2 regions of the Celerinatantimonas yamalensis genome follow, and region 1 is predicted to be linked to the other one. Evidence: riboswitches for the same ligand, from Rfam matches in the RefSeq annotation. Region 1 holds a riboswitch; the other holds the start of a gene.
The links. Region 1 has a riboswitch for FMN ahead of ABUE30_RS09960 (DMT family transporter). Riboswitches for the same ligand answer to the same signal wherever they lie in the genome.
Positions count from the first base shown of each region.

Region 2: another riboswitch for FMN. It lies ahead of ribB (3,4-dihydroxy-2-butanone-4-phosphate synthase); the one in region 1 lies ahead of ABUE30_RS09960 (DMT family transporter).

Region 1 is NZ_JBEQCT010000004.1:38,976-48,984, reverse strand. Features, by position in the region: gene ABUE30_RS09980 (polyamine ABC transporter substrate-binding protein) at 1-378, shown strand, start outside; gene potA (polyamine ABC transporter ATP-binding protein) at 425-1,543, shown strand; gene ABUE30_RS09970 (ABC transporter permease subunit) at 1,540-2,439, shown strand; gene ABUE30_RS09965 (ABC transporter permease subunit) at 2,439-3,326, shown strand; gene ABUE30_RS09960 (DMT family transporter) at 3,427-4,368, opposite strand; FMN riboswitch at 4,495-4,649, opposite strand; gene ABUE30_RS09955 (phosphatase PAP2 family protein) at 4,880-7,198, shown strand; gene ABUE30_RS09950 (methyl-accepting chemotaxis protein) at 7,265-8,881, opposite strand; gene speE (polyamine aminopropyltransferase) at 9,572-10,009, shown strand, end outside.
Region 2 is NZ_JBEQCT010000007.1:227,606-237,614, forward strand. Features, by position in the region: gene menD (2-succinyl-5-enolpyruvyl-6-hydroxy-3-cyclohexene-1-carboxylic-acid synthase) at 1-1,094, shown strand, start outside; gene menH (2-succinyl-6-hydroxy-2,4-cyclohexadiene-1-carboxylate synthase) at 1,075-1,869, shown strand; gene menB (1,4-dihydroxy-2-naphthoyl-CoA synthase) at 2,019-2,870, shown strand; gene menC (o-succinylbenzoate synthase) at 2,883-3,818, shown strand; gene menE (o-succinylbenzoate--CoA ligase) at 3,892-5,286, shown strand; gene ABUE30_RS14705 (hypothetical protein) at 5,237-5,470, opposite strand; gene ribB (3,4-dihydroxy-2-butanone-4-phosphate synthase) at 5,563-6,213, opposite strand; FMN riboswitch at 6,372-6,521, opposite strand; gene ABUE30_RS14715 (bacterioferritin-associated ferredoxin) at 6,686-6,877, shown strand; gene ABUE30_RS14720 (DUF342 domain-containing protein) at 6,874-8,517, opposite strand; gene ABUE30_RS14725 (DMT family transporter) at 9,186-10,009, shown strand, end outside.

The DNA of each region.
Region 1 (10,009 bases):
TCAGGCGATCTATTAATGGCTGCACAGCGCGCGAAAGAAGCGCACAATGGCGTTGAAATCAAATACTCGATCCCCAAAGAAGGGGCGATGATCTGGTTTGATCTGATGGCGATTCCCAAAGATGCCCAAAACCCAGGCAATGCGCTAAAATTCATCAATTATCTACTGCAACCTAAAGTAGAAGCAGCCAACAGTAACTATGTATGGTACGCCAACCCCGTTCCGGCATCGAAACCGTATCTCGATAAAAATATCGCCAATGACCGAGGGATTTATCCAAGCGATAAAGTCCGTCAAAAACTGTTCATCGCAAAAATGCTGCCACTGTCCGTCGCTCGTGTTCGTACTCGTGCTTGGACTGACTTTTTGCAAAACTAATCAATAAAATAGGTCTGCTCTGGCAGACCTAATATGGAGTGTGATGATGGTGTCAGTCCCCACAAACAATCCCGCAACGCCCCCCCCTTTGCTTGAGATTCGTGGTCTGAGTAAATTATTCGATGGCCAACCGGCAGTCGATCAGGTCGACTTAACCATAGAGCGCGGGGAGCTCTTTGCTCTATTAGGGGCTTCCGGCTGCGGCAAATCAACTCTATTACGGATGCTAGCCGGCTTTGAGTTACCCAGCCAGGGCCAGATCCTGCTCGATGGTGAAGATTTAGCCGATGTACCGCCGCATCGCCGCCCCGTCAACATGATGTTTCAATCCTATGCGCTCTTCCCTCATATGACGGTGGCAGGCAATATCGCGTTTGGCCTGAAACAAGATGGTCTAAGTCGTGCGGAAATCGACGTGGCCGTCACGCGCATGCTCAAATTGGTAAGGATGCAAGAGTATGCTAATCGCAAGCCGCATCAGCTTTCAGGCGGGCAGCGTCAGCGCGTAGCACTCGCGCGCAGTCTAGCGAAAAAACCTAAATTGCTGCTCCTTGATGAACCCATGGGTGCACTGGATAAGAAGTTGCGTGAACAGATGCAATTGGAAGTGGTCGATATCTTAGAGAGCGTGGGAGTGACTTGCGTAATGGTCACCCATGATCAAGAAGAAGCAATGACCATGGCCACTCGCGTTGCCATCATGGATCGTGGTCAGTTTATCCAAATTGGCACGCCTGAAGAAATTTATGAGTACCCCAACTCCCGCTATAGTGCTGAGTTTATCGGCTCGGTGAATATCTTTGAAGGTGAGTTGTTAGAAGGCTTACCCAATCAGGCCAGCATCCACTGCTATGCATTAGCACAACCTATCTTGCTCAACCATGGCTTGTCAGACGCGCCAGGCTTGCCACTGATGATCGCGATTCGCCCAGAAAAAATTGAGCTCTCCCGCGAGTGTACGCAGCAAGAAAATATCTGCCAAGGAGTGGTGGAAGATATCGCTTATTTAGGTGGCCAGTCTATCTACCATGTGCGATTACCAAGCAATCAATTAGTTCGTGCAACGGTTCCAAATACCAGCCGCCACCGTGAAAACTTACCCATGTGGGAAGAACCGGTATATTTAAGCTGGGAAGCACAAAGCTGTGTGGTCTTAAAAATATGAAACTGCTTACGACTTACAAGCGTTATGCACGCTATGCACTGGTGCTACCGCCCTATGTCTGGCTGGTACTATTCTTTGTATTGCCGCTGGCTATTGTACTCAAAATAAGCTTTTCGCAAGCTCAACTATCGATTCCGCCCTATTCATCATTACTGCACTATGGCGATCAACAACTGCAAATATTGCTCAGCTTCGGCAACTATCTGTATATGGTGAGCGATAGTTTATATATCGATTCTTATTTACGCTCTTTAGAAGTCGCGGCTATCTCGACGATATTGTGCTTGGCGGTCGGTTATCCAATGGCTTGGGCTATCGTACACTCCAAACCATCAACCCGTAATATCTTGTTGATGTTAATTGTGTTGCCCTCATGGACCAGTTTTTTAATCCGAGTCTATGCTTGGATAGGCATATTAAAGAACAATGGATTGCTTAATAACGCCTTGATGATGGCTGGTGTCATCGACCACCCTTTGCATATATTACACACCAATGTGGCGGTCTATATTGGCATTGTTTATACCTATCTGCCGTTTATGGTGCTGCCACTGTATACCGCCTTGATGCGGGTCGATTATTCGCTGCTTGAAGCGGCAAGTGATCTCGGAGCCAAGCCAGCTACCATTTTATGGCGGATACTGTTGCCACTGACGCGTGGCGGTGTGATTGCCGGTTCTATGTTGGTCTTCATTCCAGCAGTGGGTGAGTTTGTCATTCCGACCTTACTGGGTGGACCCAATTCAATCTTGATTGGTAAAGTCCTTTGGCAAGAGTTTTTCAACAATCGCGACTGGCCAGTCGCCTCAGCGGTGGCAATCATTATGCTGTTGATTTTGATGGTACCCATTCTTATTTTCCAACATTTCCAAAAACGTGAGCTGGAGGCCAACTAATGGGCGACATTCCTGTATCGAAAAGCAAATGGAAATGGCTGATCCTGATCACTACCTTTGCCTTTTTATATCTACCAATCCTGATTTTAATTGTCTATTCATTTAACCAGAGTCGCTTAGTGACTGTCTGGGCAGGGTTTTCGACAAAATGGTATGGCGCGTTATTTCATGATGTGATGTTGATGAGCAGTGTTCGTTTGAGCTTAACCATCGGGGTGTTATCTGCCAGCACCGCAGTAGTACTTGGAACAATCGCCGCATTTGTACTCGCACGATTACAGCGTTTTCCTGGTCGAGGCGCCTTCTCATTTATGATCACCGCACCGCTTGTGATGCCCGATGTGATCATGGGACTATCGATGCTACTGATGTTTATCGCTTTGGGGCAGGTATTTGACTTGTTTGCTGAGCGCGGCATCTTGACCATCTGGATTGCCCACGTTACTTTTTGTACCTCGTATGTGCATGTAGTCGTTAGCTCTCGCCTGCGCGAAGTCGATCGTTCTATCGAAGAAGCCGCCATGGATCTGGGTGCGCCGCCATGGAAGGTCTTTGTACTGATCACGTTACCGAGCATTTTTCCAGCGATTATCGCCGGCTGGCTACTCGCTTTCACCTTGTCAATTGACGATTTAGTCATCGCTAGCTTTGTTTCAGGGCCTTCAGCAACGACGTTGCCAATAGCGGTCTTTTCCAGCGTTCGTATGGGCGTTAGCCCAAAAATAAATGCCTTAGCAACGCTTATCGTAGTAGTTGTATCACTGGCGACACTGGCCGCTTGGTGGATTATGTCACGCGCTGAAAAACGTCGGCAGCAATCGATCAAAGCCTCGCAGCGCGATGAACAGCTCACCACGCCAGAGCATTATCCTCAGCAATTAAGCTAGCCAAATCGTGTTGAGTTATATCTCAAAAAGGTATCTCATGATACCTTTTGGCTTGCATCGATGGGTGCGGCAATCGCACCGCACCTCTTTTTATCAATGTTCAAGCTTGGTTGAGTGATGCCGTGCCAGGTTGCACGGGTAGATGCATCTCTTTAAAGCGCAAACCAATGTTGCCAAGGACCAGCAGTAATGCCCCAGCAATCTGATAGCTGGATAAGCTCATCCCTAAAAATAACCAATTAATTATCGCAGCGAATACCGGAAAAGTTTGCTCAGCCAACGTAGCAAGTTGTGCTGGAATACGCTTCAGCCCTTGATAATAGAGCCACATTCCCAGCAAGCCACTTAATAACGCCATCATCACTAACTTGCCCAAAGAGAGTGTAGCCATCGGCTGTACACTGGCCGGATAGAGCAAAGCCAACGGCAGCAAAACCATCAACCCCGTAGCAAAACGCCCTGACATAATCGCATTTGCAGGCATCTTCTCACTTGCCAAGTACTTACCACACACCGTCGCCACCCCCCAAGCAAGTACGGCCAAAAGGGTATAACTGTAGCCTTTAATAATATCAGGGGTACTATTAGCGTAATACCAGTTTGCTTGTGCAAGGTGGCGAACATCAGGCCAAATCATCACTAAACTGCCTAGTAATATAAGACCCGCCCAGCGAATAAAATAGCCGTGAATACGCTCTTTTAACCACCAGCTCGCGAGTAGAATCGCCACCAACGGCTGCAATTTTTGCAACAAGATCACAATGGTTGGATTGAGATAATGGAAAGCTTGGGTAAATGCTAAGGTACCCAGCGCCGAACCGACCCCGCCAATAAAAAACAACGCGGCACTTTGCGTGCTATTCATCTGCATAAAATGATGCCGATAGCGCCATAATAGCGGTGAAGTCACTAACACTAACGTGAGATGTTCAAATAAGACGATTTGTAAGGTGCTAAAGCCTTGTCCGAGCAGAGGATAACGAATCAAGGTGTCCAATGCCCAGGTCAGGCACGCGATCATAATAAAGACTATTCCTGCCATCTTGGTTTTACTCCACTTAAATAAGATGTACAGGGGTGATGATTGGATAGCCAAACAGGCACACTCCTCATCGGAGCACACCACTGGAAAACGTACAAATAAATGTCGTTGTAAACAGGTTGCTTGGTCGATCTTCTTTCATCCGGACTATCACCGTCGGCTCTGGAGTCTCACCAGATCTGCTGACCTTTGGCGGTTTTACTCACCAAAGCGCTCGCGGGCTGTTTGCATCGGGCAAAATCACCGCCGGTGGGGAGTTCCACCCCGCCCCGAAGTTCGATAATTGTCAAATTAGACAGCTATTAATTTAATTTGCTCTGCGAAGAAAAGCAAGTACTGCAATACATCAACGTGATAGAACGGTTTCTCTATGAACGCCACATAGTTGTTATAACTATTATTACAGTTTGATATTTAAACAAAAAAATTCATCTAGCAGTCACACTTAGTTGCTACTTTGAAGGCGCTTTTTTTTGATTTTATGTCAACTTTTGTAATGGAATGCAAACTCATGTTAAAAAATAACCGTATGCAGTTGTTCACTGTGACAACTCTCGCGCTGGCGCTATCAGCTTGTAACCTAGACAATCATCATCAATTACATAAACCTGATATGCCAAAAGGTTTAGCCTACACCAACCACATTGCTGATCCACAGTTGCCCGCTGGCGATATTGCGGTTGTTGATGGTCAGATCCAAACCACCAATGACAAGCACAATACAGTTGCTTTTGACCCCACTCAGAACCCTATTTTACAAATCTTAAGTGGTTTTAATAAAATTTGGTCGTCAGGTGATGCAACTTGGGCAAGCAATGGCTCAAGTAATTTGACAGTAACGAATGGAGATACAGGCGTGGTAGGCGGGGCAACTTCGTCAACGGCAGAAGCAATTGTGACCGATTTTAGCAATGCGACCATCAAAAATCCGACCGTTTGGAAAGAAAACTTTGATTATGTCACCACCTTAAAACAAAAGGGCGAAACCACGGCTGATGTTGATCGCAGCACAGCTATTGCGCAAATCAATGCGTACTTAGATGATCAGCGCAATAAAGGCTATAGCATCATTACGGGCTTAGGCCCATTGGCTGCGGATTACCGAAGCGGCGCCAACGCGACATCTGATTACAAAGTAAAAGGCAATGACGCCAATCGCGCCACACAAGATAGCGATCAAGTCACCGTGAAAGGAACAGTCATTAGCATCACCAACTCAAACCATTTAATGGATAACAACTTAGCTGATGGTGGTAATTATGGCCAGCATACCGCACCAAATCTCGATGCGGTTGTCACCTTACTCGATACTGTTGCAGCTTATGGTGCATCAACCGAAGCACCGAAATATCACTTCGAATCCCCTCGTCCATGGCGTTTAGATAAAACCACTTACAAGGTCCCCACATTTGATACCTCATCCGCTTCGGATCTAACCAAGCGTACTTGTTACGATTTGCAAGGCAACTCCGTGGTCAAGTATTTTGAGGAGCCCACGAATCCCGTTGTCACACCATTAACTGGGCTACTCTGTGCTGGCAAAAATGTTTATGTGAAGTCAGGCACCAGCTATAGCAATGACGGGTTCAATGGGAGTAACTCAACGGCAGCATATAGTGGGTCGGGCGCATGGGTGTCCGCCCGCGGTAAAGATGGGGCCTTCCCCAGTGGCCATACCGCCGAAGCATATGACCGTGGTTTGACTTATGCGTATGCTATTCCTGAACGTTTTGCCGAGATGGTGGCACGAGCTGGTGATTTAGGTGAAGACCGTATTGTCGCCGGAATGCACTCCCCCCTAGATGTCATTGGTGGGCGAATTATGGCGTTAGCGGTAACAGCAGCCATGCTCAATGACTCAGCCAATAACACCGCCATTGATAACGCATTAACGCAAGCACACAGTTATTTTGCAACCAAAGCCACTAATGCAGGCTTTACTGGGTCAGATAATGTCTATCAATATGCGCATAGCGATCCAGCTAACGATCCCTATGGTAACCACGCGGCATTTAAGAAACAGTATCTCAAATATATGACCTACGGTTTTACCCCATTGAATGAACCACTCAAAGGTACCGAAGTGCCTAAAGGCGCTGAAGCGCTGTTAAAAAGTCGCTTACCTTACCTATCCGATCAGCAGCGCCGTGCAGTCTTAGCGACCACTGAAATTGCTTCGAATTATCCGGTTATTGATGACTCTCACGGCTGGGGACGGCTCAACTTAGTAGCTGCCGCCGACGGCTATGGTGCTTTTAATGGTAACGTCAATGTTTATATGGATGCCAACAATGGTGGATTTAACGCCGTTGATCATTGGCGCAACGACATCTCAGGAGCCGGTCGTCTACTTAAAGATGGCACTGGAACGCTCTATTTAGAAGGTAATAATAGCTACAGTGGCGGCACCTTACTCGAAGGTGGAACACTGGTCGCTGGATCAGTCACTGCGTTTGGCAACAATACCCTCTATCAAACGGATGGCACCGTTAAAGTACAAATTGCTGCAGGTAATCAAGATAGTAGCAAAGGCGCGTTGACGGTATCTGATTTCGTTCAAGATAAGGGTACGCTCGCGTTAGACTTAACCGATTACGCCCGCATTGTCGCGAATAACGGGATCTATCTAAACAATGGCAAATTACAGTTGACCATTCCAGTAACGACCCAAACCACGACCTATACTCTGCTCAGTGCGCGCAAAATAGTCGGTGGGTTTGATGCCTCAAGCATCACCGTGAGTGACGTCAATAATAACAGCCACTACAAAGCCACACTGGCTTACTCAGGCAACACCGTCACGGTGACCATTGTCAATGACTTTGATTAAAACACACAAATTAAAAGCCTTAGATTATCTAAGGCTTTTTTGCTTAACACGCCAAATGGAGAGAGCTTAAGCGCGCAACTGATACTGACCAAGATTCAAATCTAATTGATCCATCTGTTTCCTAAGAGTTTCACTACTATCAGCAATTTTATGTAGCTGTCCGCCGATCAACTGCAGATTATGTAATGATGTGCTGACATTTTCACTGATCGACTGCGCCACGGTCCCTTGTTCAGATGTAGCAGCAGCAATTTCACTATTGCGAGTATTGAGTTCAACAATGTCTTGGATGATCGATTTAAATTGATCGCCAGCAAAGCCCACCACTTCATGGCACTTCTGGCCAATTCCGATACTCTGCTGACTACCAGTGACAGCGCCTTGAGCTTGTTGCTGCAATTGGCTGATCATCTGCGCGATGTCATCAGTCGCTTTTTGGGTGCGCGCCGCCAATGCACGCACTTCATCAGCCACGACGGCAAACCCTCGACCACTTTCCCCTGCGCGGGCAGCTTCAATCGCTGCATTCAAGGCCAGCAAGTTAGTTTGCTCAGAGATCCCATGAACGGTGTCAACCATGCTCTGAATGGAACTAACGCCGTCACTGACTAATTGCACGTCGTCATTGCCTTCTTGCAACTGTTTATCCAGTTGTCCAATCTCTTGAATAGCGGCAGTAATATAGGTTTGTCCTTTCTCGCCATCTTGACGAGTGATATCAGATTGCTGGGCAGTTTCTTCAGTATTCACATGCACCTGTTGCACGCTCGCAGCCATCTCCTCCATGGCACTGCCAACCAATTCCACCTCGCGGAGCAACTGCGTCACACTACTGTTGGTCTCACTAAGGCGTTGATCAATGCGTTGCGATTCTTGACTAACTTGTTCGCTCATCTGTACCTGCTGGCGAATCGAGTGATTCAATGTTTGCTGACACTCTTCTAAATAACTTGAGAGCTGGGCAAACTCATCGTTGCCATCAAGTTGAGCACTTTGGCGAAAATCCCCATTAGCCAAACGCCGAATCATGGTTTGAAGCTGGCTGAGGCGTTGTTTGACGTGCTGACTTAACAATACAATCCCCAAAAATACTAATACCGCACACAAAGCAATGCCGCTGTAGATCTCTATCTTCAGCTCAGCCGATAGTTGATGCGCCATATCTAAATAAGAGCCCGCTGCCAGTACTGGTTTATTAGGTCCAAGAGGATAAAGATAGGTCGCTTTGAGCCCCTTCTCACCATTATTAGCATTTGTGTAATTATATTCAATCAACCGCGGTTGGTTACTACGGCTAACCTCGGCAATAGCGCTATGCATCGTACCACCACCCACTAATTTAATATTCGATATAGGCTGATTATCTCTTTTATGATCAGGTGGATAAAACAGAAGACGTTTGCCATCAGGGCTGGCTAAGAAGAAATAGCCACTGTCATTGGTTCCCCATCTGGCAGCATTTAACATACTCTTGCTCGCAGCCAGATCATCTGGAGTTGCAGCTAACATTTTACCGACAATCGTGACTTGTCGAGAAAGATTAGTTTTTTGAAACAAATTAATTTGGTTTTCAAGCTGTTGGATAGCCACATAGCCGCCCACAACGAGAAGTATAATTAACATCGCATTAAACAATGAGAATAGCGACGTTAAACGCAATCGACGAAAAAAAACCGATATCATGAGAAATTACTCCCTGTTTTTATATATAACTATATGAATAAATTGAAAATATATTTTTATCAATGTTGGCATTCGATGATCTATATATTTTAATTTAGCAGCAATAATGTGATCTATATCTATGATACCTATATTAATTCAAAACAAAATGTTAATTAAAAGCTAACTAATTGAAAAAAAACATTTATCAGTAGCACTAAGTTTTTCGCTTCATGAGCATGAGATACTGTGTTATATCTAAACTTCATCTTAATCGGTAAAAACAGCAAAAAACAGACTAAAAACGATCGCATTAATAATTGCGATCAACGCCTAAAATAGTGTTTAATCGCAGCGTTTAGCGAAATGACTTCATTGATTGAAAGGTTCTTATGGTTCTCAAGGCATTAGCCGTGTGGGGCAATGATTAACTCACACGGATAACAGGTTTTAAGTATGAGACAGACAACACTCGTTTCACCATTCGTCATGGCCCATCCAAAACCCAATTGTTTTGCGCCACATGTGATCTTGTACCCATCACACAACGGTCGACATTGCTTGACATTCCTATGGCAACTGCTGCTTTCTATATATAGATGCTTACAGTCTGTTTTCCAGGTAGCTGAGAATGCAATTTGATCGCCGCATACTCACTGGCGATCAATACTCAATTCAGTTCAATTCCCAACTATTATGAAGGAGTCCAACATGTTGGATAACCGACGTTATTTCGAGACGCTTCACAGCGGCTATGGACAGTATTTTGATATTGATACCATCTTGTTTGAGCAAAAAACCGAACAATGGCATCTGATCATTTTTGAAAATGCCACCTTTGGCCGCGTGATGGCATTAGACGGCATTATTCAAACCACTGAACGAGATGAATTTATCTATCACGAAATGCTGACCCACGTACCATTATTGGCTCATGGACAAGCTAAGCGTGTCTTGATCATCGGTGGCGGTGATGGCGGGATGTTACGTGAAGTCGTCAAGCACACAAGTCTTGAAAGCATAACCATGGTTGAAATTGATAACGCCGTGGTCGAAATGTGTAAAACCTATCTGCCGAACCACTCCAATGGCGCGTATGATGATCCTCGAGTCAACCTCGTTATTGATGATGGGGCCCGATTTGTCAAT
Region 2 (10,009 bases), on a different contig from region 1:
CTGTAACGCCGCTTTGCCGCATTCATCCTGTGACTCAATACTGTTCCCCCTCGCCCTATTGGCCACCGGCACCAACACACGCGGTGCTCATTGTGCTTGGCGCACTCACCAAAGTGCAGATGCAAGCAATTGTGGACTGGGCTAAATCAACCGGTTGGCCCATTTTTGCCGATATTCAATCGCAAGCCTTTGGCCTAGCAGAGGTCATCACCACCGCAGATAGTCTGCTTCAGCGCGATGAATTAGCGACACTATCATTTGATTATATTTTACAATTCTCAGGACGCTTGGTCAGTAAAACGCTGCAACAGTGGCTAGATACACAACCTGCGGAACATTGGTTAATTGCACCAGGCACGACTCGGTTTGACCCGTATTATCAGCTCAGCCAGCATTATCCATGTGATATTTTTTCATGGCTTGAGAACCATCCAGCCCCCACTTATCGGCGAGATGATGCCAAGCGTTGGCTGCGCGCACAACAACGCTTACTCGCACCCAAAGGGAATGATGAGCTCAGCATGGTTGCAAGCCTTGCGTCACAAATTCCCGAAAAAAGCGCGTTAATGCTCGGCAACAGTTTGGCGATTCGCCACATGCAGATGGTCGGCCAAACGCTACCTGCTTCGGTCAATTGTTTTGCCAATCGCGGCTGCTCTGGTATTGATGGTTTGCTGGCAACTGCTTGCGGGATTGCTCTCAATCAGCCCGTCACAACCCTGATTTTGGGCGATACCTCGCTGTTACATGATCTCAACTCCCTCGCATTGACTCGGCAACTCAGCACAACATTGATAATTGTCGTGATTAATAATGACGGAGGCAGTATCTTTGAGTTATTGCCCATTCCTCGACACGGCGATTTGGCGCAAACATATTACCAACTCCCTCATGGGATGAATTTTGCGGCAGTGGCGGCGCAGTTTGCCATCAATTACCAACAGGTAACTGACGACAAATCACTGATCATTGCTTATCAACGAGCATTACAACAAGGCGGAGCGCAGCTATTGGAGCTTACCAGCAAGCCGACAGCCGCTAGTCGCGCTATCCGCCAATTAGGAGAACAGGTGCGTGCACTCTCTTCACTTTAGCGTTAAAGGCTCTAAGAGCAATCCAGCACTGGTCTTTTTACATGGTTTTATGGGTAGCGGTAACGATTGGGGATATATCACCTCGGCGCTAAGCGATTCTTATTACTGTGTCTGTGTCGATCTTCCCGGACACGGTATGAGTCAAGCGATCAAGCCTGACATGCGGCATGGATTTCGCCAATTTCACCGATTATTAGAAAATTCACTGAAACATTTAGGGCTGCGCGAATATAGCCTGATCGGCTACAGCTTGGGGGGTCGCTTAGCGGCTTACCATGCCAGTTTAAAACCCAAAGGGCTCCAAGCGCTGGTTCTTGAGTCGGCGCATCCTGGCCTTGATGATGACGCGCAGCGTAGCGCCCGGCTCAGGCACGACCGCACTTGGGCCGAGCAATTAAAGCAAACTTCCTTTGAACAGATGTTAAATAATTGGTACCAACAACCTCTATTTAGCAATTTAAGCGAGCTTGAACGCCAACATCAAATCGAGATTAAACGCCAATATGACCCAGCACCGCTGGCATTGATGCTTGAAGCCACCAGCCTTGGTAACCAGCCCCAATTAAGCGCCAAGCTAGCTCAATTAGATCTCCCCATCGCTTTAATTGTTGGCAATGAGGATATCAAATTTGCCACCATTGCCGAGCAGCTACTTAACCAGTTACAACGAGGGCGTCGTTACCGAATAGCCGACTCGGGGCACAACGTTCACGTTGGGGCGACGGATGCATATATTTTAACGATTCGCCAATTTCTCGGTGAGTTTTCACTTTAATTAACCATGCCACCGTGGGAAGCTTACTAGCCAAATATCCCACGGTTGCCTTTGCTTACTCGTTTTATTTGATAGATATCAATTACATCTTGGCTAAGAGCTGTCAGGCTAGCAACTCGCTTGCTTTGTGAGTTAACCAAGAGGTTTTGATGATGCCTACCGCCAGTAATTTAAATGCCCCCGTTCAATGGCAAGATGTCAGTGATGGTTATCACGATATTCGCTACCATAAATCAGCTTGTGGAATAGCCAAAATTACCATTAATCGACCTCACGTACGTAATGCCTTTCGCCCCTTGACCGTACAAGAGATGATCCGCGCGCTAGCCGATGCCCGCTATGATTCAAACATTGGTACCATTATTTTTACCGGGGAGGGTGATTTGGCATTTTGTAGTGGGGGCGATCAGAAAATACGAGGCGACAGTGGCTATCAAGATGATAGCGGTGTTCATCACCTAAATGTACTGGATCTGCAGCGCGATATCCGCACTTGCCCTAAGCCAGTCGTCGCAATGGTCGCGGGCTATGCCGTAGGGGGGGGGCATGTCTTACATATGCTCTGCGATCTGACGATTGCCGCCGATAATGCCAAATTTGGCCAGACTGGCCCACGCGTTGGCTCGTTTGATGGCGGTTGGGGTGCCAGTTACATGGCCCGTTTAGTGGGTCAGAAAAAAGCCCGTGAGATTTGGTTCTTATGCCGAATGTACGATGCCAAAGAAGCGCTCGATATGGGGCTGGTCAATACAGTGGTCCCACTGGCAAACCTTGAACAAGAAACTGTCAAGTGGTGTCGTGAAATGCTCGCCAATAGCCCGATGGCGCTACGCTGCTTAAAAGCAGCTCTAAATGCCGATTGTGATGGGCAAGCCGGCCTTCAAGAGCTTGCGGGTAATGCCACGATGTTATTCTATATGACCGAAGAAGGGCAAGAGGGACGAAACGCGTTTAACGAGCATCGCACCCCTGATTTTAACCGCTTCACCCGCAACCCATAACCGGCTCCAGTCATGCACCATTGTCGTCCTTGGCAGTTGCAAGTTTGGCTCTATCAACAGCGCTGGCACTGCCCATGGGCAACACAGTTGACTCACCGCCGAGGCCTGTATTTAGCACTGCAAACTCCCTTTGGTAAGCAATGCTGGGGCGAAGTGGCACCACTGCCGAAATTTAGCCAAGAAAGCCTGCGGGATTGCTGGCGCGCATTACTGTCGCATCTTAATCAACAACGTGTCGCGCCGCCCGCCGCATTAGCGTGGGGAGCCCTCTGCGCCAATCGCACCTATCCGCAGGCTATTGCGCCGCTATCTGCGCCTTACCCACTGCTACAAGGCAGTGAAGAGACGATATTGTCCCATCTTCGCCTTTGGCCTCAGCCCCTCACCCGCGCCAAACTGAAAGTGGCCCGAGGCGCAACATCTGACGAACTGGCGCTAATTAAAACGATCCACGCGCACTATCCAACCCTTCGGCTACGCCTAGATGCAAATGGCGGATGGACACGCCGACAGGCACGCACATTTATCGCGCAGCTGCCGATGGATGCCATTGAGTATATTGAGCAGCCCTGCCAAACGTTAGCTGATTGCGTATACATCGCGCAGCAAAACCGCTGCCCTATCGCGTTGGATGAATCACTACAACGGGAGCCCGTAACGCACTGCGATCTACGCCACATCAGTGCACTAGTCATCAAACCGATGCTGCTAGGTCATAACACGGAACACTATTGCCAGTTAGCCCAGCGACTTGGTTTAACGGTGAGTATCAGCTCGAGCTTTGAGAGTCCCTTGGGCTTAGCCCATCTGCGTGAACTTGCCACAACATACCATGACACGGCACCAGGCCTTGACACGCTAAGTTATTTTTCAGGATCGCTGCAGCAACGATTAATCCACCAAAGTTATTGGCCAGACAATCCGTTACTGAATTTTGAACAAGTTTGATCTATCGTCAAGACCGTTTCAATCAAATCATAGATACTGACGTTATCTTGGAGTTATCACAAGTCACGCTACCATGTCATCGACACCCTCACCGCTATTAACTCAGTTGCAACAAAGGCCTAATGCACCGTTTATTTTTTTGCCGACACAGGTGTTAAGTTATCAAGACGTCGCCAATCGCGTGTCTAGTTTAATCAATCAACTTGAGCAACATTCTCTCCCCCAAGGCAGCCGTATTGGCTGGGTTTCAACCACACCACTACACGGCATCTTATTACAGCTAGCATGTCTACACGGCGGGTGGGTCTATTGCGCCATCAGCCCACATCTACGCGCAGAGCAATATCAAAGTGCGCTCAAAACACTCGCGCTCGATGCCATCATTTCGCCCACGCAAATACCGCATGTAACAGCTATCGATATCAATTGGGAATCAGCCACTAATCAACCCTCGATTCCCTCTAGTTTACCATTAGCGCGCTGGGTGGATTTGGTTCTCACTTCAGGCAGCAGTGGTCAACCGAAAGCGGTGATCCATTCATGGCAGAATCTCTATTTTAGTGCACTGGGGAGTAATCAGCTGATCCCGATCACCCCCGCCGATTGCTGGTTGGCCTCACTGCCACTTTTTCATGTCGGTGGTCAGGCGCTCATCTGGCGAGCGCTGCTGGCTGGTGCCAGTATCGCTATCAGCTCACCCATATTGGCGAATGACTTAACCCAATACCCCATCAGCCATCTGTCATTGGTTCCGACTCAATTGTATCGGCTACTTAACACGCGAGAATTTAGCCATCGCCATCTGCGGCTACGCCATATTCTAGTCGGGGGTGGGCCTTGTAATGAACAACAACTAAAACGGTGTGATCAACGCGGTTTTATTGCCTATATGAGCTATGGTAGCTCAGAGATGAGTTCGCAAGTGAGTACTCGGCGAGTCGGTGAAGGACGAGGAGCTGGGCAATTATTAGCCTATCGGCAGTTACGTTTGCAAGATGGGGAAATATTGTTGCGTGGCGAAACCTTATCGCCAGGCTATTTTAATGCGGGTCGTATCCAGTCGCTACTTGATTCAGACGGTTGGTTTCACAGTGGTGACTGCGGGCAATGGCAAGGTGAACAATTGGTTGTTTTAGGTCGCCGTGACCATCGTTTCATCTGTGGCGGAGAAAATATTCACCCAGAAGAAATTGAAATGGCATTACTCAACCATCCTGAAGTGACAGCCGCGATTGTCATCGCTCAGCCAGATGCAGAATATGGAATGCGCCCTGTCGCATTTATTCAAAGCAACACAACCATAGGCCTCACCCAATTAGAGGTTTTTTTACAACCGAAATTATCGGCTTTTAAACGACCTGTCCGTTATTTTACCTTACCGCAACAGGCGGGTCTCAAAGTTCAGCGTCAAACGCTCATTAACATCCTGAATCAGCCAACTGACTGTTCCATCGCTGAAATTCTGTGATTGAAATCCATCCTTGTTGATACGCGTGTGATAACGCGCTGCGCGACAGATCTTGTTCAGATTCGCGCTCTTTCACAACAAATTGGCAGGCGCTTTTGAAAAATTGTTCACGAGCTTTCAGATAACGGTCAATATAACCACTTTCAGCAAAGCTTAACGCGGCAGTAGCATGATTCAAATGCATTATCATTCCTCTACTCTCAAAAAATAAACGCTATTTCAATTAACCACGTTTATCTTAATGGCGCAAGCTTTACCAAACATAATTATGTTATTTTAACGTTCTTGGGCCAATTGCTGACGATAAAGGGCAATATCATCAATACTGAGTACTGGCATTTGATGCTTTTTGGCAAAGGTGACAATCTCTGCTAGGCGGGCCATGGTGCCATCAGGATTGGTAATTTCAGCTAAGACACCATAAGGTTTAAGCCCAGCCAAGCGCATTAAATCGACGGTTCCCTCTGTATGTCCACGCCGCTCTAAGACCCCGCCGCTTTTGGCGCTAAGAGGAAACACATGGCCGGGGCGCACTAAGTCATCAGGCTGACAATGATCAGCGATCGCCGTTTTAATTGTGGTGACCCGATCGGCTGCCGACACGCCCGTACTTACCCCCTCGCGCGCTTCAATAGTAATGGTAAATGCGGTTTGATTGTGATTGGTGTTATGAACCACCATCGGTGGCAACTCCAGTTCATTAAGCCGCTCTTGCGGCATACACAAACAGACAATGCCACTACTTTCGCGGATCATCAGCCCCATTTGTGCAGGAGTCAGGTGCTCCGCACTGTAGATCAGATCACCTTCATTTTCTCGATTTTCATCGTCAACGACTAAGACTCCCAGTCCATCGCGCAGCGCGGCTAAAGCAGTAGCAACGCGCTCCATGGATGTACCAAACACAGTTAACAAATTCTGATTCATGCTTATTCCTTATAAATCGTGCTGAAGTGATAGAACCTCGACAGGAGTGATACGCGTGCTCGGGGTTTCTATGACAGCATCAATAGGTTGTAGAATCAGGGAGAGTAAGAAAGCGGCTACAACACAGGCGCAAAATGGCCCAGCACAGTTAGCGCAAATCGACTTCTCTTTCATCCGGACTATCACCGTCGGCTTTGGAGTTTCACCAAATCTGCTGACCTTCACAAGAAATGTGAAGCGCTCGCGGGCTTATTACATCAATGTACATCACCGCCGGTGGGGAATTACACCCCGCCCTGAGAATAATATATGTATTACGCAACTATAATAATAGTTACAAACTTAAGCGCAAGCATGCGCCAAAGACGAATTTACCCCAAATCAATAAATGGTGAATAATTTCTCATCAGTATTGCTAATGAGAATTATTTTTATTAAAATTTAAGGATTAATGTTAGCGAGGGTTATCAGTATGTTTATTTGTTTGTGCCAAGGCATTACCGACAGCCAAATTCGTCAAGCTGTTCGAGACGGGAATATGACATTGGCTGAAGTTCGTCAAAAATTACCGGTCGCAACACAATGTGGTCGCTGTACTCAAAGTGTCAAAGATGTGATTAATGAAGAGCTAGCTCAATCAGCCGATTTCTATGAAGTGGCTTAAAGCGGCGTGAATTTCAACTCGCTATTTTGATAGAGCGTTTGAGTGGGACCATACTCACGATCACTCACGATCTCTTGACCGGCCAGTTTAAAATGAATATTGCCAAACATCTTTTTTTTCACCTTGAGTTGACTATTTGATAAGCAAAGATCAAGCGCTTGCTGATTTGCTGTTAACTCTTCTTCAACTTGCACCAATGATTCATGATGATGGTTAATCGTCGCCGTAATTTTTGATTGCATCTCCACACGTTTCGCCGGATCGGCAATTTTTGCACTCGCAAGCTGTGCATTCATCAGCTCATCAAGCTGCCGATGTAACTGCTCGTAATGCTGGGTTAAGATGTGTTTGTTATCGTAGAGAGCTTCATAAAGGCCTTCAAGAACCACATAGGTATTCGGCCCAGCTTCACTCCCTGCAACCACGGTTTCAACACCATTACCCGCATAGATCTCACCACCGACCATTAAGCCTCGGTAATTATTCTCATCACCAACGATGACCCGTTGCAAGCTCTTGACTAAACAGTGGTTCAGTTCACGAGTGATCAAAATATCTTTTTCGGCGCTCAGGTGGCTATATTGTGCATTGCGCGCTCGAATACTTCCTATCGCTTTTAATTCACAAGAGAGTTGTCCATCTGGGCGACGGTGACCAATAATCCCTTTTTCCACTAAGATATCACCCCCAGCTTCTAGGTAGGCTGAATCAACATAGCCCAATACATGAATATCCCCACGGGCGATGACTTTCATATCTTCACGCACATCACCGTTGATGATAATTGAACCGGCAAACACCACATGCCCAGTCGCGACATTCACCTCTTTCATGGCTAATAACTCATCAACCCGCATGCCGCGTTCTATCTCCATCGGTAAACCAACCCTTTGTGCGACTAATAGATTGGGATCATCTGCGGATATGCATGCCCCTTCACCGACGACTAACTGTGCATCTTCTCCTGAACGTGATGGCAAAACTTCCCCGTAAATATTTTTGCCATCCTTGCCCTCGGTACAGGGCAATTTACGCATTAATATATCGCCTACTTTTACCGAACACATTTGTCCCAAATTACGCATATCAACTCGGCCATGATCCATGGGTTGAGGTCGCAGTAATCGCTCTTTAGGGGTTTGCACAAGGCGTTTAAACTGAGCATTTTTACCATGTTCAGCGGCACGCCCCAAAGCAATCACCGCTTCCATCCTAACGCCGGGGTCGCTCGCTGATGAATCTTTTAAAAATTGTAACGTCCCTTGGGTTTGTAAACCAAAGCTGACATGATCTTCATGAAGTTTATCGATCAATGCAGGCAGAGTAATATGATGTCCTCCTTGAGCAGTCACAATGATAGCTTTCACCAGCATGCCATCATCAGCAATTTTCAGATCAAGTGATGCGTCAATCCGCTCACCAATCACGAATGGCACATTGCTCGAGTCATCTTGACACCCACGGTTCACATACTCGACTAAATTCTCTAAAGCTTTTCTATTGATCAAGCAATGGGAATAGTCAGACAGTGCCAATGCAGCACCCACCGCTTCAACTGATATCGGCGACTCAAGCTGCGAGGGGATCAATCCAATATGGCGTTGATCGTCCACAAGAATAAAAACATCTGATTTGATCATAAGCGCTACTAGGAAACATCCTTCTAACTCAATGTACTACTACAACAAAGTTTATCAACTATGGCAAATACTGGTTTAATAAGACGTTGGCTACGTCATCTTTTTTATTCAAAGTCTGCTTTGTTAACGACAAATTACAGACGATCTTGAATCATCATTCGTTTTATTGACCCAGTTTAGCTGATACGCGATCACATCGTAAAGGCTACAGAGTGTGATGGGTATTGACTCTAACGATGTAGCTGCTGTTGATTCTTTGCTTTTAAGAGAGATTCAATATCTATTTGAACGTTAGACTACAGTGATGGTCTGTCGCGATAGAGTGATCAACAATGCTCCATGGCTGTTTAAAACCGACTCGTTTAAACGTATCGGTTTTAAATAATAGCGCAGGGCGGGTTTATCCCATTCACGGCAACATGTTGTTACGATAGGAGTCTTCGTATCCGCGCTCTTTGAAAAATCAAGGCGCTGACTGCGAATGTAACGTAATACCGCCGTGCATAAGCCGCTACATTTAAAGACTACAGAGAGGCTATTGTTAACTGTTGCTATTTTTTCAGATGATCCCAGAATCGTCCAGTATTAAAATATGACTATTGGTCTTTCACCTCATCTGCTTTAGACTTCGACGCCATTGCAAAACAACTTTAACGGACTTTACTAACATGCTGCTCTTGTTACTGGTAACTGTTATTTGGGCATTTTCTTTTAGCTTGATCGGGGTGTATTTATCAGGCCATGTTGACCCTTGGTTTTCGGTATGGATACGCATTGCACTCGCAACGATGGTATTTTTACCCTTCATCAAACCCAAGCAGATATCGCTCACAGTGGCCGCAAAGTTGATGGCGATAGGGGCCATTCAGCTCGGTGTGATGTATAGCTTCTATTACCAATCATTTCTATTTTTAACCGTCCCCGAAGTACTGTTATTTACCGTGATGACGCCTATATATGTCACCCTATTTAATGATCTGCTCGACCGGAAACTTCATCGCCACTTCTTTTTTTCAGCACTGCTAGCAACCATCGGGGCAATTGCTATTCGCTATCATAGTGTCAATGAGGGATTTTTGAGAGGACTAGTCATGGTACAGGGGGCTAATCTTTGCTTCGCCGCGGGACAAGTGGCCTATAAACGCTTGCTAGCCAAACAAACTCAGGCTTTAGAACAGAAAAGCGTTTTTAGCTGGTTTTTTATCGGCGCATTGATTGTCTCAAGCATCGAATATTTGTTATGGGGGGACGCCAACAAACTTCCGCAAACAACCTTGCAATGGGGGATCTTAATCTATTTAGGAATCGTTGCCTCAGGATGGGGCTATTTTGCTTGGAACAAAGGCGCGACGCAGGTCAATGTTGGCGCGCTCGCAGTCACCAATAACTTGCTTATTCCAACTGGGATCATTGTCAATGTCATGATCTGGAACCATAATGCTGATCTATTCCGACTATCAGTGGGGGCTATACTCATTATTGCCGCCTTGAT